One region of the Ruegeria sp. D4 genome, then DNA from elsewhere that is predicted to be linked to it. Evidence: riboswitches for the same ligand, from Rfam matches in the RefSeq annotation. Region 1 holds a riboswitch; each other region holds the start of a gene.
The links. A riboswitch is a leader RNA that binds a small molecule or an ion and turns the genes downstream of it on or off. The one in region 1 is predicted to bind cobalamin.

Region 1 (7,232 bases):
AGTATCCTTTTCGACCCGCGTCTGTTCACCCGTCCGATAACCCGCAGTTCGGCTGAGGCATCCGTGTTCCTTGAACGTGCGCCGCTGGACTGGATCTTTACCGGTTCGCGCGCGCATACAAACAGCCTTCGCGTCCGCGCGTTTCTCTACGGCGCAACATGGCAAACCTGCCAGCTACCTGATGCAGCGCGTGCCCTGAAAATGACGCCGCGGACCTTGAACAGGCGTTTGAAAGAAGAAGGGACTTCTTTTCAGGACATCAAGGATGCACTGCGCCGCGACATTGCCATCCGCGCGCTTCAGCAAAGTACGCTCAGTATTGAACAGATCGCCTTTGACACCGGGTTTTCGGCTCCGGCGAATTTTCACCGCGCCTTTCGAAAGTGGACCAGCCGGACCCCCGGGTCATACCGCTTGCACGCGCAGGCTTCCTGACGACGGCGCTCTGTCGCGGACATTCGCATAGCTCGTGCGAACAGGTCATTCACTTGGGCTGACAATCCGCCCGTTTCGCAGTTCCAGCGTGTCTGGTGCCAATGCCGCGCGAAACGATGGTGCGTGGCTTACCAGCAGTATAGCCTGCGGCAGACTTCGCAGAATTTCCAGAAGTCGCGCTTCATTTTTGGCGTCAAGCGCATTGGTAGGCTCATCCAAAAGCAGCGCCTCCGGCTCCATCGCCAAAACGGTTGCAAGGGTCACAAGCCGCTTCTCTCCACCAGAGAGCTTGTGCGTAATGCGATCACGCAGACTTAACAGATCCAGATCGGAAAGCACCCTGTCGACGATGGCCAGCGCCTCGGACTTGCTGCGCCCGAGGTTGAGAGGACCAAATGCGATGTCTTCCGCCACTGTCGGACAAAACAGCTGATCATCAGGATCCTGAAAAACCAGCCCGACCTGGCGGCGGACTTCGTGAAAATCCGCCTCGACGCGCCTTTCCTTTCCCAGGACGGTCACGCGCCCGGCGCTTGGTGTTTGCAGGCCAAGGGCAATACGAAACAGGGTAGATTTTCCCGCGCCATTCGGGCCCGCAATCGAGAGGCGCTGCCCCGGTTCAAGCTGCAGCGAAGCGCCGTCCAGCACTGGTGGCTGGCCAGGGTACGCAAAACAAATGTCTTCAAGCTTGAGGATCGTCATAGATAATCCAGGAACAGCAGGCCAAGGCAAACGGTGCACAGCATCGCGGCGAACATGTGATCGCGTCGTGTCATGTTAAAGTCCTGCAGCAACAAAAGACGCCCGGAAAAGCCCCGGCATTTCATCGCCGCCAGAATCCGCTCGGACCGTTCGATCGCGCGCACCAGCATCATGCCGACCAGATACCCGAAGCTTCGGTAGGTGTGCCAGTTTGTGCCGGGGCGAAATCCGCGGATCTTCATCGCAGCGCGCAGGCCCAGGTATTCTTCCCGCAACACCTCGATGTAGCGGATGGTGAACATCAAAAGGTGCACTAGCACCTCGGGGCAGCGCAGCTTGTGCAAAGCGTGTCCCAGCGTCACGGGCTCCATCGTTCCGACCAGAACCATCAGCGCAAGGATGACCGCGTTGGCCGTCAGTGCAATCTCGACAGCTTTCCAAAGGCCCTGCCAACTGGCCGGAAAGCCAAAAACCGTGAACATCGCGTCGCCGGGCATTGAGAATGGCAGCAGCACCAGCATGAAGATGATGAAGCTGTCCATCATGGCCATACGCTTGAGGGTCCGACCGACTGGCAAGCGTGACATCACCAGTAACCCAAGCGAGACGGACAAAGCGCCGATCAGCGCCGGAATGCTGTTGAGGGCAACCGTGACGATGGCAAAGATGCAGGCCAGCACGATGCGCATACGGGGATCGTAGTCTCCGATCATCCCGAAATGGGCGGCTTTGCCTGCCTCGGCCAGTGTTTTGGCCTGTGGTTCCAGCGCATGTGCCATCAGGTGGCCATCTTTTTACGCGCGGCCAGGTAAAAGCCGATGCCGAACAGACCAATGATATAGCCAATACCACCCAAGATGTTCTGCAGATCATTGTGCTCGCGGTAGGCGGCGATCTCGCGCCGCAGTGGGCGGGTTTCGTCGCGCACCGCTTTGGCGATGGCGGCGCGTTCCTCATCCGAGAGCGAAGCCACAGTCACCGCTGCCGCGCCATTCGCAGATGCGACCGGCGTGGCTGTTTCAAAAAGCTCGGCTTCGACCCCCATGATTTCGGCCACTTCGTCGGCCGGCATGGCAACTTCGGCGACGTGCCCTGCACCCAGATCTGCCTTGAATGTATGAGCCACAGCTCTGGTCGGGCTGTAGAGAAAGAAACCGTCCGTATCGGTTACTGTGCGACCCAGTTCAGAGCCATCGGGGCCATAGACGATGACTTCCTGGTCTGCGGCCATATCGCCATTGGAAAACCCCAGCTCGCCTTCGATTGCGTCGCCTGCCGGAAATACGCCTGCAATAACCTTGTGCGCAAGAGCCGGGAGCGGGGCGAGAGCAAGCGTACAAACAAGGATCAACTGTTTCATGTGGACGCAACCTTTACAAAAAGTTCCGGTTTGACCTTGCGGGCCAGAAGAACGGCAAAACCTGTCAGCACGGCCTCGATAGCCATGACGGGAATGTGGGCGAAAAAGACAAGCTTGGCAGCGGGCAGGAACTCATCGCCGGACAGCGCCAGCGAGACCGCGACAAAAGCCGTCGTGGCCGCGATCGAAAACGCGCCGCCGATGCCGCCCCAGATCGCCCCATGAACAGGTGAGCCACGTGCGATCAGGCGACCAAAGATCATCCAGGTCAACACCGCCGGAAGAGCGATATTCACCGTGTTGATCCCCAGCACGGTCAATCCGCCGAAACCAAAGAACACGGCCTGCAGCAGCAAGCCGACAAAAAGGGCCGGAAAGGCGGCCCAGCCGAGCAGAAGCCCGGCCAGACCGTTCAGAATCAAATGCACAGACGACGGGCCAATCGGCACATGGATCAGCGAGGCGACAAAAAAGCTGGCCGACAACACGCCCGCCGTGGGAATGCGATCCAGATCCAGCGATTTCAGGCCCAATGCGATCCCGCCAGCCGCGGCGACCGCACCGCCGATCACGACAGGGTTGGAAAGGGCTCCGTCGACGATGTGCATTCAGGCTTACTCCAGATCCCAGGCGCGGATCCAGATGACCGCATCCTGGCTCAGCTCTTTGCCTTCATGCTCGGTTTCCGGACCCACGCCCAAAGCGGCGAAGCCCCAGTACCCGGCTTTTGGCACACCAAAGTTGAAATATCCGTTGTCATCCGAAATCGCGACCAACGCGCCGCCCGGCAATGGGGACACGGTGGCGCCCTTCGCGCCGGTGCCGGTCATGTCCGGTGCTGCGGCGATGTACTCGATTTCGATTTCTGCGCCGGCGACGGGCTGTCCCTCGCTCAAAACGCGACCGGTAAAGGTTGACCCGGCGATGATGTTGTAAGGCTTGTTCAGCGGCAGAATCTCGGTGGCCAGCCCCTGCGGCTGATCCCAGTCGGTCGGCAGTTCGTTTCGGTTGAGGTAAGCCTTGGTGATCTGCTGGATATAGATATCCTCGGATTCTTCGTAGTAAGGCGCAGGAACTGTAACCACCACATAGTCACCCGAGCGTTTCACCGGCACTGAACCCAGGAACGCTTTGGCAATGTTGTCCGGTCCTTCAAAAGTGGTTTCTTCCAGCGTATCCATCAGATCGGTTTTTTCACCGTTGTGGATTACAAAGAATTCTTCCGGTTTTTCCAAGGTCATCACGTGACCAGCTTCAAACGGGTGCCAGAAAACCAGTTTGACCGGAACGTCACCGGGGCGTTCGATCATCGTGTCGTCGGTATATTCCAGCAGGAAATGGGCCTGCGCCAATGCAGGCATCGCCAAAACAGCCGTGGCAGCCACCAGCAGTTTTTTCACAAATCGAGTCCTTCTCACGTCGCGCCTTCCCCGGCGCAAATTTACTTTGACGATGGGGAACGCGAAGCCATCTGCCTTGTCGGGCAAACAGATCCGGCGCACACCCCGTCGCCGATGATGAACGCCCCTTCCAAGGGCGCATGTTCGGCAGGTCTCCTGACTTGCGGGTCAAAGCGCTAAACTAACCTTCCCGGGATACCCCAGTGGCATTATCAGCCGCGCTCGCCGCCTACAGTTGCGGGGGCAGTTGCAGAGTTGGCGAAATGTGCCGCACTGCATTCCCTATTGCTTCCGAGGATGTCCCCGGAACCGAACATGGCGCGTTCATGCCAGAATATGTAAGATACGGTCAACAATTGATTGCGGCGTTGCATGGGCCATTTGCGAAATCAGGAATTGCATGCCCGCGCTTGCTACGCGGTTTGGTATGCGCCACCGCGAGTGTGTGTATTTTCCTAGATATCTTTCCGCGGTCAATAGTCGTCGGTTCAGTTCGCGGACTTGAGATTTTGGGCCTGAAACTGCGGGCGTTGACTCGCGTGTAAAATTGAACTCGCCGCAAATATGTAGGGTCGCTCCGATGCACAAAAGGTCCGACCCGTCCAGCGTCCGACGCAGAAGCAGAGTTGTTGTATTTGTCGCCGTGTTCACGCTACCATCGGGCAAAACAACAGTGCAGGTGCCTCGTGACCACAGAAACAAAACGCCCGCTTACCCTTCGCGATGTCTCGGAAGCGTCGGGGGTATCCGAAATGACGGTCAGCAGGGTCCTGCGCAATCGGGGTGATGTATCGGATGCGACCCGAACACGGGTTCTGGCCGCCGCAAAAGAGCTGGGTTACGTGCCCAACAAAATTGCGGGTGCGCTGGCATCCAGCCGGGTCAATCTGGTCGCTGTCATCATCCCGTCACTGTCCAACATGGTCTTCCCCGAGGTCCTGACCGGCATCAATCAGGTGCTGGAAGACACCGAATTGCAGCCAGTGGTCGGCGTGACCGATTATTTGCCGGAAAAAGAGGAAAAAGTCCTTTACGAGATGCTCTCGTGGCGGCCTTCGGGCGTGATCATCGCGGGTCTGGAGCACACGGAAGCGGCCCGGGCGATGCTGGATTCCGCGGGCATTCCGGTGGTCGAAATCATGGATACCGACGGCAAACCCGTGGATGCGATGGTCGGCATTTCGCACCGCCGTGCCGGCCGCGAAATGGCGCAGGCCATTCTGAAGGCCGGATACCAGCATATCGGCTTCATGGGGACCAAGATGCCTTTGGACCACCGCGCGCGCAAACGTTTCGAAGGCTTTACCGAAGTTCTGGGCAAACACGGGATCGAGATCGAGGATCGCGAGTTCTATTCCGGCGGCTCAGCACTGGCCAAGGGGCGCGAGATGACGCAGGCGATGCTGGAACGGTCGCCGGAACTGGATTTTCTGTATTATTCCAATGATATGATCGGCGCTGGCGGACTGTTGTACCTGCTGGATCAGGGGATAGACATCCCTGGTCAAATCGGGCTGGCGGGGTTCAACAATGTCGAACTGCTGCAAGGTCTGCCCCGCAAACTGGCAACCATGGATGCCTGCCGGCTGGAAATTGGCCGTCAGGCCGCAGGGATCATCGCCGCACAGCTAGCCGACCCGGAAGCCGAGATTGAAACCCGCGTAACCCTGACGCCAAAAATCAGCTACGGCGACACACTGAAGCGGCGTTAGAGTCTTGGCACTGCCGAAACTGGACAACCGGACAGCCCGTGCGGTGTTCATGGATCGTCACTTGCTGTCCGAAACCCCGTCGGGCAGCGCAAAGGGCGCGGATCTTCTGGACCTGATCCGACGGCTTGGTTTTGTTCAGTTGGACAGTATCAACACCGTGGCCCGCGCCCATGACATGATCCTGTTTTCGCGCAGGTCCACCTATCGCAGCACACATCTGAAGCGCCTGTATGAACGGGACAGGGCGCTGTTCGAGCATTGGACACATGACGCCGCCGTTATTCCGATGGAGTTCTACCGGCATTGGCACCTGCGCTTTCAGCGCGACGCCGATTTGTTGAAAGCCCGCTGGAAGAATTGGCGGCGGGATGGATTTGAACAACAGTTCGCCTCGGTTCTGCTGCACATCCGCGATCACGGTCCGGTATCCTCGTCCGATGTGGGAAAGGACGAAAAGAAAGGATCGGGCGGCTGGTGGGACTGGCACCCGTCCAAAACCGCGCTGGAGTTCTTGTGGCGCTCGGGCGCGCTGACCGTCATTGGCCGGGACGGCTTTCAGAAACGCTACGACCTAACCGAACGGGTGATCGAAACTCATCTGTGCCCCGGTCATGCACCATGCGACGCCGAAAAAACGGTGGACTGGCTGTGCAACGCCGCCCTCGACAGGTTGGGGTTTGCAACATCGGGCGAACTGGCTGCGTTTTGGGATACGGTCAGCGCGGCCGAGGCGAAAGACTGGTGCGCCGCAGCCCAAAAAAGCGGCGAGATTGAAGAAATCGAAATCAGCTGCGCGGATGGCCGTACAAGGAAAGTGCTTTCCCGCCCGGGCTTGGTTGAAGAGGCCCGTGAACTGCCCGCGCCACCGGGCAGGATTCGCGTGCTCAGCCCGTTTGACCCGATGCTGCGGGATCGAAACCGTGCCGAACGCCTGTTCGGGTTTCACTACAGGATCGAAGTGTTTGTGCCCGCGCCCAAAAGAACCTACGGCTATTATGTCTTTCCCCTGCTCGAAGGTGATCGGCTGATCGGCCGGATCGACATGAAGGCCCACAGGGATTGCGGCGAATTGCGGGTACAATCCGTCTGGCCCGAGCGAAAGTTGCGCTGGTCAGAGGCGCGCACCCGGCGTCTGGAGGCCGAGCTGGACCGGGTGCGCAGGTTTGCCGGCCTTGATCGTGTTGAGCTTGCCGACGGCTGGCTGAAAGACCCTAAATAGGCTCTATTCAGCCTTTGACAGGGTCAGGTGGATCGGTTCAAGACCGTCAATTCCGCCATCAATCACATCACCGGCCTGGACCGCACCAACACCGGCCGGGGTGCCTGTCATGATCAGATCGCCCGGACGAAGGTGATAGTAATTTGAAAGATGGCTCACGATCTCATCAATTTTCCAGATCAGCTCATCCAGGGTCGCATCCTGCCGGACTTCACCGTTGACGCTCAGATGAATGCGCTTGTCTTTGTCCGGCGACCAGCTCTCCGACCGGGTCAGCGGCGCAAAAACGGCACCGTTTTCCAGATCCTTGCCCAGATCCCACGGGCGCTGTTTGTTCCGTTCACGGATTTGCAGATCGCGGCGGGTCATGTCCAGCGCGCAGCCATAGGCAAACACCGCGCCCA
Region 2 (7,232 bases), on a different contig from region 1:
GGAAAAGCTGACATATCGGGTATTCACCGGCGGCGTGAACCTTGCGATTTCAGCGCCGATGGATCAGCTATATTCAGCGATCTTTGCGGTCCAGACCGCATGGCATTTCTGTGCCGCGGCGCTGGTCGGGGAAACACCCGGCGATTTCGACAAGATGATCGCCAACGTCCGCGACGTCATGGCCAAAGAGGCAAATCCGGCCCTGATCGCCCTGATCCAGGCGGCCTCGGCGCGGGGCGTCGATATCCTGTGTGACGACGACGAGATTTCGATCGGCCACGGGGTCGGAAGCCGGACCTGGGCCTGGAACGCTCTGCCTGCGCCTGATGAAGTCGAGTGGGACGCCTTGCACAACATCCCCGTCGCCTTCATCACCGGAACCAATGGCAAGACCACAACGACCCGGCTGCTTGAGGCGATCGCCCGGGCGGCGGGCAAGGTTGCCGGGCTGACCTCGACCGAGTTTGTCCGCGTCGGCGACGACATCCTCGACCGTGGTGATTATTCCGGCCCCGGCGGAGCGCGCATGCTGCTGCGCGACCGGCGGCTTGAAGTCGCCTGTCTGGAGGTTGCCCGTGGTGGAATCCTGCGCCGGGGTCTTCCAACCCATGCCGCCTCGGCTGCGGCTGTCACAAATGTCGCCAATGATCATCTGGGTCAGTATGGCGTCAACACGGTTCCGGAGTTGGCGCAGGCCAAGTTCGCCGTGCACCGCACCCTTAAGAAAGATGGCGTTCTGGCCCTGAACGCGGATGACGCGTATGTCCGGGATGAGGCACTGAACACGTCCTGCAGGATCTGGTGGTTCTCGCTGGACCAGAAAAACGCACTGATCCAACAATCCCGCGAGCAAGGACATTGTTGTGCCTTCCTGCGGGACGAGATGATTGTGTTCTTCGATGGCTTCTCGGAACAACCGGTGATTTCGGTTCACGATGTGCCGCTCGCCATGGGCGGGGCTGCCAGGTACAATATTCTCAACGCAATGACTGCGCTGTGTCTGGCCCGCGCACTCGATATCCCGATAAAGGCCATTCGCGCCGGATTGTCCGGGTTCAAGCCAGACGCCAAAGATAATCCTGGCCGGTGCAACGAGTTTTCACATAACGGCGCCCGTGTCTTTGTCGATTTTGCGCATAACCCACATTCGGTCGCAGCGGTGTGCGAGGCTTTGTCCGGACTTCCGGCAAAGCGCCGCTTCATACTGCTAAGCCATGCCGGGGACCGGTCCGATCAGGACATCATCGATGTCACGCAAACGGCCTTGCGGTTCCAGCCGGATGTGGTCGTCGCTGCCGAGCTTGAGGGCTATCTGCGGGGACGCAACCTTGGTGAGATTCCAAAGCTGATTAAGCAGGCGGCAATGGACAAGGGTCTTCGGGATGAGCAGATCCTGAGCGCGCCTTCCCCGACCGAGGCGAGCAGGACAATACTGGATCAGATCGAACCGGGCGATCTCGCCCTGTTGCTGGTCCTGTCCGAGCGCGAGCAAGTCTTAAAACTGCTGGAAAACTGAACCCCTACGCTGAATCCGAGAGCCTCGGGCGGTGAAATTCGAACACCGCCCTGCCCAGCCGATCCGATTGTCCTGCCAATAATTCTGTATTGACGCATGCCCGGGTCTGAGGCACTTAGCTAGTAGATGGTTCCCGAAGGAAGACCCGAGGGATGAAAAGGGAATACGGTGCGGCCCTGAAGGCCAAGTCCGTAACTGCCCCCGCAACTGTAAGCGGTGAGCGACGCCAAACACCCACTGGCCGAATAGGCCGGGAAGGAAGGCCAAGCAAGGACCCGCGAGTCAGGAGACCTGCCATCAGTGTTCAACCAACCCAGGGCGGGGCGCCCTGGAAGGAGGCTTAGATGGCACGTCAGTCACGTGTTTACATGATCAGCACCTTCTGTCCGCGCTTGGCAACAAGTGGAGCGGACCATGTCAGACGCCACTGATCATATTCTTCTGATCTGTTCGACATGCAACGGTGATTTGTCTGCGGACAAAATACGCTCTTCTTTGTCAGATGCGCTACCTTCCGGGTTTGCCATTCGCACGGTCGATTGCATGGCCGGGTGTGCGCAGCCGACAACTGTTGGGTTTCAGGCCGCCGGCAAAGCCCAATACCTGTTCGGTGACATCCGGACCCCGCATGACATCGCGGCCTTGGCCGAATTCGCGTTGCAATATCAGAACAGTGCCGATGGATGGACATGCGCGTCCGACAGGCCGAGCGCGCTTTTTGACAAAACCCTTTCCCGTTTGCCCCGAATGATTTTGGAGGAGCCTTCATGACGACCTCTGCATTTCTTGCCGTGCGTGACGTCGAATACTATGCGCTGAATGGTGATGTTCTGCTGCAAGCGGCGTCTTTTGAACTGGAAGAAGGCGCAATCCTTGCAATTGCCGGGCCGAACGGGGCCGGGAAGACGACGCTTCTGAACCTGTTGTGCGGCACGGCCGAACTGGTGCTGGGCGACGTTTTGATCAATGGGCGCAGCCTGAAACACATGCCCGCCAACGAGCGCGCCCGAATGATCGCTGTTGTCAGTCAGCACGAACTGCCGGATAGCAGACTGTCTTTGCGGGAATATGTGGCCTTGGGGCAAATCCCGATCCGGGCTGATCGGTCGAAAGAGGGCCACGCCGCCGAACTGGACAGGGTTTTGAACCTGACAGGTCTGAGTGATCTGGCGGACAAACGAATGGGCGTACTTTCCGGGGGTGAACGTCAACGTGCGCATATTGCGCGCGCTCTGGCACAGAACCCTTCGCTTTTGTTTCTGGACGAACCGACAAACCATCTGGACCCCGACGCCAAGGGGCGGATGCTGTCGCTGGTTGCCGAGTTGGGCATCACGGTGGTTATGATCGTCCACGACCTCGTCATGATCCCCGAATTCGCCACCCATGTGGCCATGATGAAATCCGCGCGGCTCACGGGCTTTGGTCCCGTGGCCGATGTGCTGACCTCGGACCAGGTTCGGGAAACCTTTGGCGTCGACTACCTGTACTTTCACCATGAGGGCCGCGTGATTCCGGCGCTGGATATCCGAAAAACCTCGGTCTCAAACTAACCCTAGGAGCATCTTTGAATGAAACAGATCTGGTCGGTGGTCCTGACCACAGCCCTGGCAGGCGGTGCGTCGGCACAAGAAATTGCCGTCGACAATTGCGGCAAGCCGCTGGTTTTTGAAACTGCGCCCGAGCGGATTGTCGTGCACGATATGAACATGACCGACATGGCCTTTGCGCTGGGTCTGCAGGACAAGATCGTCGGGCTGACCGGCATCACCGGATGGTACAAGACCAGCCCGGAATTCGATACGCTGCGCGGCGACATTCCCGAGCTTGCGCCCAAATACCCAACGGTCGAGAACCTTGTGGCCGCCGAACCCGATATGTTCTTCGCGGGCTGGTATTACGGGATGAAGCCGGGCGGAGACGTGACCCCTGACACGCTGGAACCCTTTGGCATCAAGACCTTGATCCTGTCCGAAAGCTGCGTGCATCTGGACAAGGACCGCCCCGAAGCCAGCATGAACCTGCTGTTTGATGACGTTCTGCGCCTGGGCCAGGTCATGCAGGTCGAAGACAGGGCGAAGGAACTGGTTGATGGTTGGAAAGAAGAACTGACCGAGATCGAAACCCGGACCGCCGATCTGCCCAAACCGCGCGTTTTCCTGTTGGATGGTCCGGCTGATGCGCCCTTCACCGCGGGCAAGTTTGCCATTCCCGATGCGATGATTTCCGCAGCGGGCGGTGAAAACGTGACCCATGACATGGATACAAGCTGGGGCCGCACCTCGTGGGAAACGGTGGCGGCCGCCAACCCCGAATTTCTGGTGCTGCTGGATTACCAGACCGGCAACGGCGCCGAGGATACCTTCAAATTTCTGCAGGAGCATCCGGTGATGTCCCAGACCGATGCCGTCAAGAACGAGGCCTGGATTGGCCTGCGGTACGAGGAACTTACCCCCGGACCGGCAAATATCGAGGCGATCCTGAAAATGGCGCAGGCCATGCATCCGGATCTCAACTGATATGGGTCGACTTGGCCTGACACTTCTGCTGGGGGCGGTCGTTCTGGCCGCCCTTTTGCTGATCTCAACCATCTACGGCACCACATCCATTCCGGTTTCCGACACGTTCACCGCTGTCTTGCTGGGAACAGGTCTGAGTGACCGGGAAATGTCGCCGTTGCACCGGATCGTGTTTGATTTGCGCCTGCCGCGCGCCCTGTTCGCGGCCGTAATCGGCGCCGGGTTGGGCATCGTCGGCGTCGTCCTGCAAACCACAACCCGCAACGATCTTGCTGATCCTTTCCTGTTCGGCCTGTCCTCGGGTGCGGCGGCCGGCGCCGTGTTCGTGATCACCGTGACCGGCGACGTGCTGGGCTTTTGGACCCTGCCGTTGGCCGCGTTCTGCGGCGGGCTTGTGGCGTCGGGCATCGTGCTGGCGCTGGTTCACGGTTTACGCACAAGCGCGCCCGAAAAACTGATCCTGGCCGGGCTTGCGGTTTCGTTCCTGTTCTCGGCCATCACCAACTACCTGATTTTTGCAGGCGACAGCCGCGCCGCGCATTCCGTGATTTTCTGGATGCTGGGCGGTCTGGGCCTGGCCCGCTGGGAGACGTTTCCGCTGGTCTGCGCAGGCCTGCTTCTGATCCTGAGCTTTTCTCTCTACCGCAGCCGCTGGCTCGACGCGCTGCTGACCGGCGACCTTACTGCCTCTACCCTCGGCGTACCCGTGCGCGGACTGCGGTTCAGCATGTTCTTTGTTGCGGCGCTGGCAACGGCGGTGTTCGTCTCGGTCGCCGGTGTCATCGGTTTCGTCGGTCTGATGGTCCCTCACATCGCCCGCGGAATCGCGGGGCCGCTGCATGGCCATCTGCTGCCGACCGCAGCTCTCGTCGGCGCGGCATTGCTGACGGGCTCGGATATTATCAGCCGTTTGTTGCTGGCCCCGCAGGAATTGCCTGTCGGGATCGTGACAACCTCAATCGGATCGGCGTTCGTGTTCCTGCTCCTGTTCAGGACCAGAGCCCGCTGACCGGACCCTTTCCACCTTCCATCCAGGGCGCAAGCAGCGGCTGGTGCGAACCATTTATGTGCCCCGCTTCCTCTGTGCATCTCTGACAAGTGCGGCGAGGCGATAGAACCCGTGTGCCATCTTGGTATAGGGCATGAGCAGGAAGAAGGTCAGAACCGACCCCAGATGGATGGCCAGAAGAGCGGGCATCACTGTGGTCGAGCCGAGCACGTAGAGGACAAGGCCGCTGAGGCCAACAAACCCCAACAGCAGGATAAAGCCCATCTCTGCACCCCACGCGGACGTGTCGCCTAGGTCACGATCGGATTTCTGCTTCAACATGACCATGCCGCCACAGCCGATGGTCAACAGGATACCGCCTGAGACGCCAAGCAGTTTGGGTAATGACCAGAATCCGTAGGGTGCATACAGGCCAAAGCCGTAATGCATCGCTGTCGCAACCGAGGTTGAGGCAAAGCAAAGCAGGAACCCATACATGATCGCCTGATGCATGTGTCGGCGGGCGTGGCTGAACCGGTCTTCATCTTCGAAATTGCAGCCTTCGCCGTGGCCGGCCGCAAGATCCTGCATCGTCCCGGCGCGTTTGAACGCCGCTGTCAGATCGGCCCATTGGACTGACTTTCCGTCAACCGCACGCCAATAGCGGCGCAAGCTGATGGCGATGCTGAACAGCGGCAGCAGGAAGGCGGGCATAAAGATCGCCACCATCGCATTGTGGGAAAGAACCGCATAGAAACCTTCGCCGCCAGAAGACCCGATTGCCCGGATCGCCCAAAACAGCGCGGCAAAACCGAGGACCAGCGCAAGCGCAATTGCCCCTCCTTGGGTGTGGAAGCGACGCGCCAAAGGCTGGGGCCAGGCGAAGCTTTCCCAAATGTCCCGGCGCACTTCGGCCAAAGCAGCAGGCAGGTTCAGATCAAACTCGTGCGGGGCGGTGTACTGGCAGGCATAATAGCAACCCCTGCAATTGTGACAGAGGTTGGCAAGTTGTGTGATGTCGCCATCCGAGAACGCGCGCTCGGCGTGCAATGACGGGAAAACCGAGCAGTAACCCTCGCAATACCGGCAGGCATTGCAAATCTCGGCCTGACGGCGGGCTTCCTGTATCAGTTCAGTTTGCATAAGCGGCGGCCTCACGTCCTGCGATACGTCCGAAAACCGTTCCAATGGTCATGCCGAACCCGGCCAGATACCCCTGCCCCAGGATCGAGCCGGCCATGGTTTCCCCCGCCGCCCAAAGGTTCCTGATCTTGCCGTTAGGGGTCGAACACTGTGCCGTCTCGTCGACCTTGAGCCCCAGATAGGTGAAGGTCACACCGGTGCGCAGCGAGTAGCCATAGAACGGCGGTTCCGAGATTGGGCGGGCCCAGTTTGTCTTTGGTGGTGTCAGGCCGGATGTGGAAACTCCGTCCAGCTCGGTTGGATGGAAGCCGCTGACGTCGCCACAGGCGGCATTGAATTCGGCGACCGTTGCCTTCAGCTTTCCGGCAGGCAAGTCCATTGTGTCGGCCAGTTCATCCAGAGTATCAGCCTGAAGCGGCGGGAAAACAGACGGCATGAACAGGTTCAGCGATTTGGCGTCGATGATCACGTAGCCCACCTGTTCCGGCTGAGCTGCCACCAGACGACCCCAGATCGCGTAACGCTTGGGCCAGACATCCTCGCCCTCGTCATAGAACCGCTCGGCGTTCTTGTTCACGACGATGGAGAACGGCACGCAGTCAAGACGGGTGACAATGCCGCCGTCAAACTTGGGCGCGCGTCCGTCGATCGCAACGGCATGGCATTGGGTCGGGTCGCCGACACTCTCGACACCCTGATCCAGCAGATCGGCCAGCACCACACCGCGATTATAGGGCGTTCCACGGACCAGGAAGTTTTGCGCCGCCGGTCCCCAGGCACGGGTCAGCCAATCGGTGTCGGCCTGAAACCCGCCCGAGGCGACAATGACGGCCTTCGGTGCGATGCGGTGGGACTGCCCCTCGTGGGTATAGTCGACCCATTCGACCCTGTCGCCATTCAGTTCCAGATGGGTGACGGCAGCCTCGTACAGCACTTCAACGCCCAGCCCTGCCGCTGTTCTGTAATACGCATTAACCAGAGACTTGCCACCACCCATGAAAAACGCATTTGTTCGCGCCAGCGACAGGGTCCCCGAAAGCGACGGCTGGAACCGGACCCCGTGTTC
Region 3 (7,232 bases), on a different contig from region 1:
GCCCTGCTTGTAGCGGCGGTACAGGTAATCCGGGACAATCGTGATCAATGCAGAGAATACCAACTCAAGCATCGTGGCTCTCCGAAAGGTCCACTTCGGTCCTGAGCGGGAATATCTCGTGCAGTGGCACAGCGGCAATCAGAATGGCGGCGATCCAGAACGCATTGTTCAGTGTGAACAGCGAGATCAACCCAAGCACACCAACCAGTTGCATTTGAACCTTGTGCGCGCCTGCCGCCATGCGGTCGGGGATGGCCTGCACGGTAAAATACAATGCGCCGAAACCCAGCAGGACAACGACAAGAAGAAACCCAACAACGATCAAAAAGCCGTCTGTTTCCCCAGGAGGTGTCACCCAAAACGGGAGCCGCGCCATCGCCTCATCAGAGATAGAGCTGTTCACGTGAACCTCCTGTTTCAAAATGATCCCCGGCAAGGATAAGCGATTGAAATCAAAAAAACCAATCCTGCACGAGGCAACTCTGATCAGCCCCAGGCCCGATAGCGTGAACATAATGACGGGCCAGTGCCCGATATGACGCTGGACGGAATCCAGTTCGAGGTTCTCAAGCCTCCTGAGAAAGTGGTGCGCACGTCAACTCAAGCCATTTCAGGAAAGCACCTACCTGATCGGAAATGCGCCCCTTTCGGTAGACCGCGAAGTAGCAGGCCACCCATTTCGGCGGCACGTCGATAGCTTCCAGTCTGCCTTTATCCAGGTACTTTTTGACGGTCACTAGAGGGCTTAGATGCAATCCGTAGCCTTGCAAGGCGGCGTCCAGCTCGAACTTCGATCCCCCCGGATCAACAAGCTGAAGGTCGTCGACGCGCAGGCCGAAGTCCCGGACGACACCTTCAAAGACTTGGGAACCGATGCTCTTGTCCTGTATCCACGGCACATCGGTCAGGTTTTTCGCACCCAACCTGACAAGCTCTGGTGTGCCGCATAATACGAACGGCGACTTTAGAAGCAGTTTCTGGGCCGCGCCGCTCCAAACATGGTTTGGCGGGCCTCCGCGTATCGCAATGTCAAAGGCTTCGAGATCGACGTCCCACGAATTTCCTTCCGCAGCGAAAGACACCTGGATGCCGGGGTGTTCCGCCCAGAAGCCGCCAAGTCGTGGCATGATGACCGCGTCGACAAATCGGACAGTCGTAGACACACTCACACCGCGAGCGGCCTCCTGAGCCGTCACATCATCAATGCCTTTTGCGATCTGCTCGAATGCGTCGTTGAGCGTGCTGGCCAGCGTCCGACCGGCCTCGGTCAAAGCAAGTCCACGTCCCTCTCGGCGCACAAGTGGAATCCCCAGATCAGCCTCAAGCTTTCGCACCTGTTGGGCAATTGCGGCAGTGGTTACGTTCAGTGAACGCGCCGCAGCAGAATAGCCGCCTAAACGGCCGGTCGCCTCAAACGCCCTGAGGGTCGAAAGCGGCGGCAACTTATGCCAGTCAATAAGGTTCATTCAGTAGAAATACTTAATGATTGCTATTTTTTCCTGCCTCGCAAGGTACACCAAACGTAACTATTGTCGAGAAATACACCCGATACGAGTTGAACAATCAGTGGTGTAGCTATCTGAAATTGCGATTGCCCTAAAAGCCTGTCGAATTGCGTTGCAATACGATCGTCCTGCAATGCGTTTTGCGTTGATAGGCGGGTTTGAACAACCGGCAAGGTCCAATCGCCGCAAATGCTTGGAGGCCGATATGACTATCAGGATAACCATTCTTTTTACTGGAATAGGGTTGGCTATCGCGACACCGGCGCTGCCCGACACCAGAGCCAACACTCCGCAAGCCGCACACGTAGCGTATCTTGCAGCGATCAACTCGAACAAACTGGATCAATTCCTTGAGACGGTCACTGATGACGTGGTCTTCATCGCACCCGGCGCGCCTGTTATGGAAGGCAAAGCCAAGGTCGGGCCTTGGGTGCGCGGGTATTTCGACGCCGTTCACACCCGTTGGAAAAAGCAATCAGTGGAGTTTGTTGTGGCGGCGAGCTGGGCGTTTGAGCGTTATGAGTTTACCGCCGCCGATGTTCCGCGTGAACCGGGCCCTGCCACTGTTTCCACCGGCCATGGCATCAATATCTACCATCTCGAAGATGACGGAACATGGCGCGTGGCGCGGGATATCTGGTCCAACGCGAATACCTTCAGCGCCGGCAGATCAATCGCGCCCGCGTGTTCGGGGCGTGCCGAACCTTGCTGATCAAAAGATTTGATTGGTTGGCACGCCGCCCAGATGGCTTGGACACATACTGGATCGGCCGCTTTTAACCGGGTTCCGTCCACGGCCAACTACATTGGCCTCAGGACGGAACCAGGCAAGTACTTTTCTCGGCAACCGAAAGGCCCAACCCGCAGACCGGGCATTAGCGAATTACTGGGCCACAACTTCCTTGCAGCTGCCTTTGCCCCATCCGGATTTGCTGCCCGAAGCCGAATAGTCAAACGTGCCAGTCTTGAGATTCACGTTGTAATTCAGGGTAAAGCCGTCACCGATATACAGGTAAGTCAGGGTGTCGAGGCCGGGATACACCTCAGCCTTATTGTCGATATCACCAATGGTAATATGCCCTTTGTTCTGGCCCTCGTATTTGACCAGCGTGGCCGCCATTTCCGGGTATTTTGCATCCGCCGCTTCACACTCGAACACCCGGTCTTCCGCAACTGCAGCGACGGGTAAGTACACAAGAAAGGCTGCTAACTTTTTCATTTTTTGTTTCCTGGCAAATTCTGTTCGCCGACGCCCGCTAAGGGCAGTTTGAGGCATAATTTTGCAAGAAATCTGGCTACTCTGAGCACGGCAAGACGGCCATCAGATTTGATCTCGAAGCGGTCGTTTTTGCCGGGTCTTGCGCGAATACTGAAATGGAGTATCCCGAGCCGGTCGGAATAGCGGTTACTTAATCAACGAAACCCCAATCCCTCAGTTTAGCGATGCCCGAAATGACAGGCGGTTGGTCGCCGCAACGTCCACACGCGGCCTGCCCCAGTGGTTCTGAAGCCGAATCCGCCCCGCCCGTCCGGTTCCCGCCGACCCCTTCCAAAATCAGCGAACATCACACGGAACACCTCAATCACGCAGGTTTTCGGGCGCCGTGAACGCCCGGCGATGCCGCTGAGTGACCACCTCAGGTCGCTTTTTCCTTCCGGCGGCGAAACCGCGCATCCTGAAGCTTGACAAGTCCCCCGCCTGTGCCGCATGTCCGACCCGTTGGTGTCCATCCCTGGATGGATGAAAAGGGAATGCGTCAGCGGTTTTTCCGTCAAACGCAGCCGCCCCCGCGACCGTGACCGGAGAGGGTGCCCATAGCCACTGGCCGAAAGGCCGGGAAGGCGGGACATCTGCCAGAGCAAGTCTCTGACATCCGCAAGCCGGGAGACCTGCCAGCACCCGAAGAAGAAACCGGGCGGGGTGTTCCGGTGTCGGGTCCATGTGCAGACGCGTGGCCCGCATGAAACCCCGTCCCCCGCGAAGAGGATTTGGGGGGATGAGAGACATGACCGAGACCGCACCAGTCGAGTTGCTGGTCTGTACCACGTGCCGCCGTGGACTGCCCGTCGAGGATGATGAAAAACGCCCCGGCACATTGCTGCACAAAGCGCTGCAACAGGCCGACCTGCCCGAAGGCATCACGCTGAAACCCGTCGAATGCCTGTCGAACTGCGATCAGGGCTGCTCGATCGTGCTGCGCGGTGGACCGGGTCGCTGGACCTTTGTCTATGAGAACCTGAACGAAGCCGAACACGTTGACGCCATTGTCGACGGTGCGACCAAATATCTGGCGACCGAGGACGGCTTGGTCAAATGGCGTGAGCGCCCCGAACATTTCCGCAAAAACTGCGCCTCCCGCATTCCCCCGATTGGAGCCCTGAAATGAGCACTCTTGAGAAATTACCCGTCACTGTGATCACCGGCTTTCTGGGCTCGGGGAAGACAACGCTGGTCAAGCACCTGATGCAGAACCCGCAGGGCAAACGTCTGGCGGTCGTGGTCAATGAATTCGGCGACGTGGGCGTCGATGGCGATATTCTGAAATCCTGCGCCATTCCCGATTGTCCGGCAGAGAACATCATGGAACTGGCAAACGGCTGCATCTGCTGCACCGTGGCCGATGATTTCATTCCGACCATCGAAGCGCTGATGGCGCTGGACCCGCGCCCCGATCACATTCTGATCGAAACCTCCGGCCTCGCCCTGCCCAAGCCGCTGCTGAAAGCCTTTGACTGGCCCGATATCCGCTCGAAAATCACTGTGGATGGCGTGATCGCTCTGGCCGATGCCGAGGCGGTCGCGGCAGGTCGCTTCGCTCCGAATGTCGAGGCGGTGGATGCCCAGCGCCTGGCCGATGACTCGATCGACCACGAAACGCCTCTTTCCGAGGTGTTCGAGGATCAGATATCCTGCGCCGATATCATCCTGCTGACCAAGCCCGATCTGGCCGGGCCAGAGTGTGTTGCCAAAGCCAAAGAGATCATCGCAGCCGAGGCCCCGCGCCCGCTGCCCGTCGTAGAGGTTGCCGAAGGCGTCGTAGACGTCCGCGTCGTGCTCGGTCTGGAAGCCGCAGCCGAGGATGACATGGACGCGCGTCCGTCGCATCACGACGGTCACCACGACCACGAACATGACGATTTCGAAAGCATCATCGTCGAACTGCCGGAGCAAAGTGACCCACTCGATCTGGTTGCCAAGATCGAACGTCTGGCCAGGGAACTGAACATCCTGCGCGTCAAGGGGTATGCGGCAGTTGCCGGCAAACCGATGCGTCTGCTGGTTCAGGCTGTCGGTGCCCGGGTGCGTCATCAGTACGACCGCCCCTGGGAACCCGGCGAGGAGCGCCGCTCGCGTCTTGTGGTCATTGCCGAGCACGACGACATCAAAGAGGCCGAAATCCGGGATATCCTCGTGGGTGTGACCGAGGCCGCCGAGTAAGCCATGCACGTCGTCTTCCGCGAAAGCCACGGGCTTGAAGAAAACGAGCCCCCGACCGATCTGGGCCAGAGCCCGGCGGATCTGGTGATGTTGTCCTTTTCGGACAGCGATCTCGGTGCTTTCGCGGCAGGCTGGCATCGCGGCGGTGGGCCGGAAGGGCGAATGCCGACGATGCGGTTGGCCAATCTGACGGCGCTGAAACACCCTCTGTCCGTTGACACATATGTGGAACAAACGCTTGACGGCGCAAAAGGTATCCTGATCCGCCTGATTGGTGGGGTACCTTACTGGTCATACGGGCTGCAGCAGGTTCTTGCGCTGGCGCAGGCCAAAGGCATCGCGCTGGCGGTTCTGCCCGCCGACGGGCGTGAGGATACCCGGCTGGACGACTATTCCACCCTGCCCGTCTCGACCCTGCGGCGGCTGGCGCATCTCTGCGACACCGGCGGCGAGGTCGCGGCGCAGGCCGCTTTGGCGCAGATGGCATTGGCGGCAGGTCTTTATGCCGGACCGGTGTTGGGGGCCAAAACCCTTCCGGAATGCGGTGTATGGTGCCCTGACCGCGGCGTAACCCCGGTCGAAGCCGCATTTACGAACGATGCGAAACGCATCATTGTCACTTTCTATCGCGCCTACCTGACCTCCGCCGACACCGCCCCGGTCGCCGCGCTGATCCACAGCCTGCGTACGCGAGGGTTCGAGGCAATGGGCATGTTTGCCCCTTCCCTCAAAACGCCTGTTGCCGCCGACTGGATGCGCCGAAACATTGTTGCACTGGAACCTTCGGCGATCATAAATGCCACCTCCTTCTCGGGCAAAGGCGCGTCGGGAACCTCTCCGCTTGACGCGGCTGGTGTGCCGGTTTTCCAGGTCGCTCTGGCAACTTCACGCCGCAAAGCGTGGGCCGCGGCCGAACGCGGTCTTTCGCCCGCCGACCTTGCCATGCACGTCGTGCTGCCCGAAGTGGATGGGCGGATCTCGGCGGGCATCGCTTCATTCAAGGAACCGGGCAAACGCGATCCGCACCTGGAGTATTCCCGCTTTGCCCACCGCGCTGAACCTGAACGGATCGAAGCGATCATTGATCGTGTAACCGGTTGGCTGAACCTGAACGACCGGCCCAAAGCGGAACAGGTGCCGGTTCTGGTCCTGTCCACCTATCCCGGCAAGGACTGGCAGATGGCCCATGCGGTGGGCCTTGATGCGCTGGCGTCAGCCGAAGCGATGCTGTCAGATTTGCAATGCGCCGGGTATGACACAGCCCCTGCCGAACCGATCGCCGACACATTGCTGGGCGCCCGGATTTCCTGGTCGCTCGAAGATTATCAGGCCGCGCTTGCAATGTTGCCGGATCAACTTAATACGGACCTGCAAACAGTCTGGGGCAAGCCCGAGGATGATCCGACCTTTGTTGATGGCGCGTTCCATTTCACCGCGCTTCACCGGGGCAAGGCGCTGGTCGCGCTGCAACCCGAACGTGGCACGCCTGAACTGCGCGATGACGACTATCACAACCTTTCGCGCACACCGCGTCACAGCTATGTCGCGTTTTACCTTTGGCTGCGCAAAAGCCTGCACGCCGACGCACTGATCCATATTGGCGCCCATGGCACTCTGGAATGGCTGCCGGGAAAATCCGTTGCCCTGTCCGCCGAGTGCTGGCCCGAGGCGCTGATCCGTGATTTGCCGGTGATCTACCCCTTCATTGTCAACGACCCAGGCGAAGCCGCACAGGCCAAGCGCCGGATCGGAGCCGTCACGCTGGGTCACATCCCGCCCCCGATGAAGGAGAGCGGCACGCCGGACAGAATGGTTCGGCTTGAATCGCTGCTGGACGAATTCTCGAACGCAGACGGGCTTGACCCCAAACGACGCGACCGCTTGCAGGAAGATATCCGGCAGGAAGCGCAGGCCATCGGTCTGGAAAGCGATCTTGGTCTTGACCAGGCCACCTGTATCGCCGAGGCAATCACTTGCATCGACCGCTTTGTCTGCGACATCAAGGAAAGCCAGTTTGGCGACGGGCTGCATATTTTTGGCCGCGTGCCTGAAATGACCGGCAATTTCGACCCCGCGCCATCTGCACACGCCGAACGCACCGCGTTGCTGGACGCGCTGGCCGGAAAGCGAATTGAGGCTGGCCCGTCGGGTTCGCCCTATCGGGGACGATCGGATGTGCTGCCCACTGGGCGGAACCTCTACACTACCGATCCCCGGTCGGTCCCGACCCGCGCGGCTTATACACAAGGCGTGAAACTGGCCGAGGAACTGGTTCGGCGGCACCTGCA
Region 4 (7,232 bases), on a different contig from region 1:
TGTCGGATAATACTGCAGCCGCCTCTACCGAAGTATCGTTTCCGTTCCGTTGGAAAGATGGAAGACACACCCTTGTGTGCGAGGCAGCTTAAGCAGATCTTCCTGATCCAGGCCCAGCCAGATCCCCCTTAGCACCGAAGAAGTTACACCGTGGGTCACAATGATTGAGGGTTCTTCTTGCTCATCCAGAAAGGATCGGACTCTTGTCGATATCTCCTCAAAGCTCTCACCGCCAGGGCTGCGAAAAAACCACAAATAGCTTTCGTAAGCGTAGTCGATCTGCGACCTGATGACGTTCTTGGTTACACCTTCCCATTGGCCAAATGCGATTTCCTGAAGGCGGTGGTCAGTTTCCAGTTGAAGATGGGGTGCAATCGCGAGCCGAGCCGTGTGCTGCGCGCGCTCTTGCGGGCTGACGACGACCCGAGACGGTGTGTTCGGAATGCCGCAGAGAATTTGGTTCTGAGTGCGCGCCTGCGCCTTGCCCGTTTCGGTCAGCGGAGAGTCCTTGCGGCCTTGAAATTTCCCAAGAGTATTCCACTCGGTTTGGCCGTGTCGCAGTACGAATAGATCGGGATATCTGCTCATAAGTTACGCACAACTCTGGAAAATCAAAGCATGATTCAAAAATGTTCTCGGGGCAGGTTCTGTGACCTTACAGTTCTTTCCGCGCCCTCAGCGCCGCCGTGATCGTCCCGTCGTCCAAATAATCCAGCTCACCCCCAATTGGCACACCCTGCGCAAGTGAGGTCAGGCGGACCTGTCCCTCCAACTGGTCGGCAATGTAGTGGGCGGTGGTCTGTCCGTCGACTGTGGCGTTCAGGGCAAGGATGATCTCGGTGATGCCCTCGGCCGTCACGCGGTCTTTGAGGCGGGGTATGCGCAACTCGTCCGGGCCGACGCCGTCCAAGGCCGAAAGTGTACCGCCCAGAACGTGATAGCGGCCTTTGAAGACACCGGCACGTTCCATCGCCCAAAGATCAGCGACATCCTCGACGACACAAAGCTCTCCGGTGGCGCGGGCCTCGCTGTCGCAGATGTCGCAGATGTCAGCGGTACAGACATTGCCGCAATTCAGGCATTCGCGGGCGGTGGCGGCGACCTGCTGCATTGCGTCCGAGAGCGGTGTCAGCAGCAGGGCGCGTTTGCGGATCAGGTGCAGCACCGCGCGGCGGGCCGAGCGCGGGCCAAGCCCCGGCAGCTTGGCCATCAGGTCGATCAGGTTGTCGATGTCGCTGTTCGAACTCACGGCCTGTCCTGTTTGGCACCGAAGGGAGCCTCCGGCGGGAGTATTTTGGAAAAGATGAAGATCAGAACGGCAGTTTGATGTCTGCCGGCAGCCCCATGCTTTCAGTCAGCTTGGCCATTTCCGCCTGAGAGCGCTCGGCGGCCTTGGTCTGCGCGTCCTTGATGGCGGCCAGGATCAGGTCCTCGACCACTTCCTTGTCGTCTCCGTTGAAGATCGACGGGTCGATGTCCAGACCCTTGAGTTCGCCCTTGGCAGTGGCGGTGGCCTTGACCAGACCGGCGCCGGATTCGCCGACAACCATGAGGTTGTTCAGTTCTTCCTGCATTTCGGTCATTTTGGTCTGCAGGTCCTGCGCGGATTTCATCATCTTGGCCATATCGCCCAGACCGCCTAAACCTTTGAGCATCGGGTTTCTCCTGTAAATCGATTTGACGCCTAAATACGAAGGGTGACTGCGTGACACAAGGGGCATGGGCATCCTCCTGTCTTCCAGGCAGATGTTCAGTCCTCTTCGAACGGGTCCCATTCGTCTTCGACCTCGGGCAGAGCCTCGGTTTCGACCTTGGCGGCGCGCTGTTCCGGGGTTTCGATCCGTTTGATGCGCGCCTTGGGAAATTGCATGAGTACCGCCTGAACCAGCGGGTGCTGCTCGGCCTGTGACCTTAGCGCGAGGTCGGCCGCATCGCGGATCTCGGCGATCGTGGCGGCTTCGCCATCTGCCACGATGGATACGGCCCACCGATTGCCTGTCCAGCGCTGCAGCGCCGTACCCAGCCGTTGGGCAAGGTCTGTCGGGGCATGATCGGTCGGCGTAAATTCGATCCGGCCCGGTGAGTAGGACATCAGCCGCACACCGTTTTCGACCTCGACCAGCAGCTTTACGTCCCGGTTTGTCCGGATCAGTTCGACCACATGTTCGAAGGTCGGATAGCGCGCCAGAGCAGTTTGGACGTCCTGTGCCAGGGCCGCAGTCGGCGCGCCGGCGGGACCGTGTGGAGCGGAAACGTAGGAAGACCTTGCCGATGCCTGAGGTTGTACCGGGGCGTGCGAGGGTACGGCCATGCCGCCACCGGGGCCTCCGTTCGGCGTGGGTGGAGGTGCGTCCTGCAAACGTTTGATCAGTTCTTCCGGGCTTGGCAGGTCGGCCACATGGGTCAGCCGAATGACGGCCATTTCCGCCGCCATCATGGCGTTTGGCGCGGCTGAGACCTCTTCGAGTGCTTTCAGCAGCATTTGCCACATGCGGGTCAGGACACGCATCGGCAGGGCTTCGGCCATTTGCTGTCCGCGTGCGCGTTCGTCGGGCGAAACGGTCGGGTCCTCGGCCGCGTCCGGCGTGATTTTGACCACGGACACCCAATGGGTGATTTCGGCCAGGTCGCGCAGCACGGCAAGCGGGTCGGCGCCCTCGGCGTACTGAGCGCTTAGCTCTGTCAGAGCTCCCGCCGCGTCGCCGCGCAGGATCATGTCCATCAGGTCCAGGACGCGGCCCCGGTCCGCCAGACCCAACATCGCCCGGACCTGATCGGCACTGGTTTCCCCGGCCCCGTGCGAGATCGCCTGATCCAGCAGCGAAGTTGCATCACGCGCTGAACCCTCGGCCGCTCTGGTGATCAGCGCCAGTGCGTCCTCTGCGATCTGGGCGCCCTCGGCGGCGGCGATCTTGTTCAGAAGACCGATCATGTCCTCGGGTTCGATCCTGCGCAGGTCGAAGCGTTGGCAGCGCGACAGGACCGTCACCGGAACCTTGCGGATTTCGGTGGTCGCGAAGATGAATTTCACATGCTCGGGCGGTTCCTCAAGCGTCTTGAGCAGCGCGTTGAACGCGCTGGTCGAGAGCATGTGAACCTCGTCGATGATATAGATCTTGTAGCGTGCGCTGGCGGCACGATAGCGGACGCTGTCTATGATCTCGCGGATGTCGTTCACGCCGGTGCGGCTGGCGGCGTCCATCTCCATCACGTCGACATGGCGGCCTTCCATGATCGCCACGCAATGTTCGCATTGGCCGCAGGGTTCGGTCGTCGGTTTGCCGTCGCCATCGGGGCCGATGCAGTTCATGCCCTTGGCGATGATCCGCGCCGTCGTCGTTTTGCCGGTGCCGCGGATGCCGGTCATGATGAAGGCCTGCGCGATCCGGTCTGTCTCGAACGCGTTTTTCAGGGTGCGCACCATGGCATCCTGACCAACCAGGTCGGCAAAGGTTTCCGGGCGGTATTTGCGGGCAAGAACCTGATAAGCGGGGCTTGGCGTGTCGGTCATTTCTGCTCTGTCGGATTCGTATCAGAAGTGCAGCGTAGAGTGCGCCGCCGCCTGCGTCCACAGCCGGTTCGCGAAATTCATTTGGGAATGCTTCGGGATGCGCGTAAAAATGAAGGCGAAAGCATTTTTGACCGGATTCTTGTGCGTAACGATTAAGGAGGGCGCGTTGCATGTCTCAGATGATTATTCATGCGCTGCAGGTCGGAGGAGGTACTCTGGCCCTGACATCAATGCCGGGGCGTGGGGGTAAATATGTCCAGGACCTGAATGCGATTTCCGACTGGAAGCCCGGTCTTGTCATTTCAATGACGACCGAAGTCGAGATGCTGCAGGACGGCGCGCGTGACTTCGGAACCGACATTCAGGCGCGCGCCTGCCGCTGGGTCCATCTGCCGGTCGAAGATTTCGGTGCACCCCCCGACGCCGTGACCGCGCGCTGGCCCGATGTAAGCGCGGCCGTCCGCCATGCCCTGTCAGGGGGCGGGCGCATTCTGGTGCATTGCCGGGGCGGCTGTGGCCGGTCCGGAATGGTGGTGTTGCGCCTGATGGTCGAATGCGGCGAGCAACCGGGTGCAGCCCTGAAACGGTTGAGGGCGGTGCGGCCCTGTGCGGTTGAAACAGATGCACAACTGGCATGGGCCACGCAATTGATTCCGGCCAGCGCGGACCCGTAGCTTAGGCCGACAAATGTCCGGTCTGGGCCGCCACTTGGCGACCTGCCAGGGCCGAAGCTTCAAGCATGGCGCAGGGCGGGTCCGACAGAATTGCGGACGGCAGCGCACGGAACTCTGCGCAGAACATCATGTCTGCATAATCCTCCAACCTGTCGCCCGGAGTTTCCTCATTCGTTCCGCAAAACACCCGGATTTTGTCTGGCCGCGCGTGGAACCGGGCCATGCACCCTTCGGGGCAATGGGCAAGCTCGCTGCTGCCTTCAACGGCGAATTGCGGGGTTGCGGCCGGGCCGGCGCTTGCCACGGCGCGCGTCAGAGCCCGCGCCATTTGCGCCAGTGCCGGACAGGGTTTGCCGGTGCGCTGGCACACAGTGGCAGAAAATTCGTGTGTCCTTGTCTTCCAGATCATAATGCGCCCTCCGCGCGCGGCGCGGGGCAAGGATCAGGTGTGACGGGGCTATGCCATCAGGACCTGCCCGGACACCCCGCCCGAGTTTCGGTTTCAGTATCGATGGCAGGTCTCCTGACTTGCGGGTCATCGCTTTGCCGACCTTCCCAGCCCTTCGGCCAGTGGTGTTTCGGCATTGCTCACCGCTTACAGTTGCGGGGGCAGTCTCGGCCTTGGTTCCTTCCGGCAATGCCAGACAGAACCGCACCGTGTTCCCTTTTCATCCCGGCCCCGGAAAGGGCGCGGAAACCATCGCCTCATCGCTAGCGGTTTCCGGGTCCCCGAGTCAAGCGCATAGCGCGGGCCGAGGCATTTGGTCCGATGCGTGGTCGGGAAAGCGGACGTTTGGTCATGTTTGCACCGGGTTGACTTGAGTGGGCGACTGGCCTGACAGATAGGTGAACTGAACTGTTCAGTTGAGAGCGGAGCATGAGATGTTGGACATACAGGAACGGGTCTTGACCGAAGACATACGATTTCCCGCCGGGACGGCGATGCTGTCGGGTCGCCTGTACCTGCCTGTTGCAGCGCCTGATATCGTAGTTGTTCTGAACAGCGCGACCGGCGTTCCCCAGGACTATTATCAGCATTTTGCCCGGTGGCTGGCGGAAGAGCAGGGCATTGCCTGCCTCACCTATGATTACCGCGATTTCGGAAAATCGTTATCGGGGCGCCTGAAGGATTCGCGTGTCACCATGTCCGATTGGGCGCTGGTCGATATTCCCGCGGCCCGGGCCGAGATGCGGCGGCGATTCCCAAGTGCGCGGCAGTGGACCATTGGTCATTCGCTGGGGGGTATGCTTGGGCCATTGCAATCGGATGTGGATCAGGTCGACCGGATGATTTGTGTGTGTTCAGGCCTGGTTACGTTGTCGGATCATCCGTGGCCCTACAGGGGGCTGGCCGGAATCTTCTGGTACGGTCATGCGCCTTTTGCAGTTCATATGCTGGGGTATCTGCCCGGCAAGGCCATTGGGTTTGGCTCGGACCTGCCGTCAAAGGTCTACTGGCAATGGCGAAAATGGTGCACCTCGCCGAACAGCTATTTGCCTGAAATTGGCCAAAGCCTGCCCGCAGCGACCTGGCCGCGGGCCGGTGGTCCGGTTGACCTGTTTGCGATTTCGGACGACCAGATGGTGCCTGAAAATGCGGTCTGGAGGCTGGCCGAGCTATACGGCCCGGACGCCAACCGTCATGTGCTTGAACCAAAGGATTTCGGGCTGAAATCCATTGGCCACATTGGTGTTTTTGCGCGCAAAAACAAAGCGGTCTGGCCGAGGCTGATCGAGTCTGCGGAGCAGCAAGTCCGTTCCGACCGGAAAGATGTGACGATTGCGGGATGAAGTGAGAGGTTGGACATCGACCCAAGCGGGGCTCGTTGTGGCTGCTTCCTTCCGGACCTGACCAGGTTGGCGAGGCGCTCGCCCGCGCCAACCTCTCAATCGTCGATATAGGGAAGTTGCGCCAGGAAGACAACCCGTCAGAGTGACAGTCTGATCCGCAGAAAGCCTTCCGGGTCATGCCCCAGCACATGCGGATCGTATGCGTCCAGTTCGGAAAGATGCGCCCTTGCTCCCGGCCCGGTTTTCAGAATCTAAGCGTGCCCGGGAAGCCGGACAAGGCTGAAGGGGAAGGGCGCAGATTGCATCGGGTCGCCCGGTAATCCCCCCGAAAGATAGTCGCGCAGGACGTGCCTGATGGGTAAGGCCGGCAGATTGATCTGCCGGGCCTGATGCGCAACAGGGAAGTGTCCGCCGCCGCTGGCCCGGTAACTGTTCAGGGCCACAACGAATTTCTGGGTGGGTTCAACAGGGATTCCACCGCAGCAAATCTCGCGGACACGGTTTGCAGCGGGATCGACCAGCATTCCGTGAGAATCAAAACGCGCCGGCTGGGAAAGATCGATCCGATAGGTCAGGCCGAACAGCACATCGAAGTTATGCCCGGCCCGTGTTTAATCGGTCAGAGTGCGGACAGCTCCTGCATCCACCTGATTGAAAATGCCCGCCGACATTTCAAGCCAGTCACGGACCATGTCGCCGGTGACAAGCGCGGCGCGCAGTTCATTCGGGAAAGAATGAAGATCCGAAACATTGCGCAACCGAACCTTTCCGGGCGGTACTTCCGTGTAGGAGCGCGGTCCCGCGCGGCCTCCGAACTTGCAGGGCGAAACAGCGGACAACAGTGGAAGCCCCCGCAGGTCTTCGTCCAGATGGAGGTTCAATGCCGCTGCCTGGGCGCTGGCGACCAGCGCGAGGCCCCGATCTGGTGCGCAAAAGCTGAAATAGCTGTGCAGGCTTTGACCGGTGTGGCCCACGGGTCTTGAGGCCAGCGCACGGATTTCTTCGTGGCCGTAACTGAACAGATGCTGCATTCCGGGGTCTTCGGATACCGCTCCGTTCCCGTGCCGGGAGAGAACAGGCGGCAGCTTAACCTGCTGCCCGACAACCTTCCATCGCCCGGCAGAGGTTTTCTGCACATGCAGGTCAATGATGCCAAGATGCGTCCCGGCGACGCCAGGCATGACAACCGGTTTGCCATGTACATGCCCCCGGGTTGCGTCCGTATGATCCAGCCCTTCGTGATCCTTGCCGGGAAG

Region 2: another riboswitch for cobalamin. It lies ahead of ACR0MI_RS10890 (DUF1636 domain-containing protein); the one in region 1 lies ahead of ACR0MI_RS05370 (DUF4198 domain-containing protein).
Region 3: another riboswitch for cobalamin. It lies ahead of ACR0MI_RS16035 (DUF1636 domain-containing protein); the one in region 1 lies ahead of ACR0MI_RS05370 (DUF4198 domain-containing protein).
Region 4: another riboswitch for cobalamin. It lies ahead of ACR0MI_RS08505 (hypothetical protein); the one in region 1 lies ahead of ACR0MI_RS05370 (DUF4198 domain-containing protein).

What each region holds. Positions count from the first base shown of each region.
Region 1 is NZ_JBQFPJ010000002.1:283,682-290,913, reverse strand. Features, by position in the region: gene ACR0MI_RS05395 (AraC family transcriptional regulator) at 1-435, shown strand, start outside; gene ACR0MI_RS05390 (ABC transporter ATP-binding protein) at 481-1,137, opposite strand; gene cbiQ (cobalt ECF transporter T component CbiQ) at 1,134-1,916, opposite strand; gene ACR0MI_RS05380 (cobalt ABC transporter permease) at 1,916-2,497, opposite strand; gene cbiM (cobalt transporter CbiM) at 2,494-3,105, opposite strand; gene ACR0MI_RS05370 (DUF4198 domain-containing protein) at 3,112-3,897, opposite strand; cobalamin riboswitch at 4,027-4,226, opposite strand; gene ACR0MI_RS05365 (LacI family DNA-binding transcriptional regulator) at 4,584-5,609, shown strand; gene ACR0MI_RS05360 (DNA glycosylase AlkZ-like family protein) at 5,614-6,828, shown strand; gene ACR0MI_RS05355 (fumarylacetoacetate hydrolase family protein) at 6,832-7,232, opposite strand, start outside.
Region 2 is NZ_JBQFPJ010000006.1:102,097-109,328, reverse strand. Features, by position in the region: gene ACR0MI_RS10895 (Mur ligase family protein) at 1-1,516, shown strand, start outside; cobalamin riboswitch at 1,627-1,829, shown strand; gene ACR0MI_RS10890 (DUF1636 domain-containing protein) at 1,931-2,287, shown strand; gene ACR0MI_RS10885 (ABC transporter ATP-binding protein) at 2,284-3,069, shown strand; gene ACR0MI_RS10880 (ABC transporter substrate-binding protein) at 3,088-4,035, shown strand; gene ACR0MI_RS10875 (iron ABC transporter permease) at 4,037-5,044, shown strand; gene tcuB (tricarballylate utilization 4Fe-4S protein TcuB) at 5,099-6,166, opposite strand; gene tcuA (FAD-dependent tricarballylate dehydrogenase TcuA) at 6,156-7,232, opposite strand, start outside.
Region 3 is NZ_JBQFPJ010000012.1:77,347-84,578, forward strand. Features, by position in the region: gene ACR0MI_RS16010 (HlyD family secretion protein) at 1-72, opposite strand, end outside; gene ACR0MI_RS16015 (hypothetical protein) at 65-403, opposite strand; gene ACR0MI_RS16020 (LysR family transcriptional regulator) at 567-1,466, opposite strand; gene ACR0MI_RS16025 (YybH family protein) at 1,711-2,217, shown strand; gene ACR0MI_RS16030 (hypothetical protein) at 2,389-2,724, opposite strand; cobalamin riboswitch at 3,210-3,417, shown strand; gene ACR0MI_RS16035 (DUF1636 domain-containing protein) at 3,512-3,892, shown strand; gene cobW (cobalamin biosynthesis protein CobW) at 3,889-4,944, shown strand; gene cobN (cobaltochelatase subunit CobN) at 4,948-7,232, shown strand, end outside.
Region 4 is NZ_JBQFPJ010000004.1:168,269-175,500, forward strand. Features, by position in the region: gene ACR0MI_RS08480 (histidine phosphatase family protein) at 25-588, opposite strand; gene recR (recombination mediator RecR) at 656-1,249, opposite strand; gene ACR0MI_RS08490 (YbaB/EbfC family nucleoid-associated protein) at 1,311-1,655, opposite strand; gene ACR0MI_RS08495 (DNA polymerase III subunit gamma/tau) at 1,751-3,511, opposite strand; gene ACR0MI_RS08500 (phosphatase domain-containing protein) at 3,682-4,185, shown strand; gene ACR0MI_RS08505 (hypothetical protein) at 4,187-4,594, opposite strand; cobalamin riboswitch at 4,682-4,902, opposite strand; gene ACR0MI_RS08510 (alpha/beta fold hydrolase) at 5,068-5,976, shown strand; RNA gene ffs (signal recognition particle sRNA small type) at 5,976-6,074, opposite strand; partial or broken gene ACR0MI_RS08520 (5'-nucleotidase C-terminal domain-containing protein) at 6,228-6,569, opposite strand; gene ACR0MI_RS08525 (metallophosphoesterase) at 6,588-7,232, opposite strand, start outside.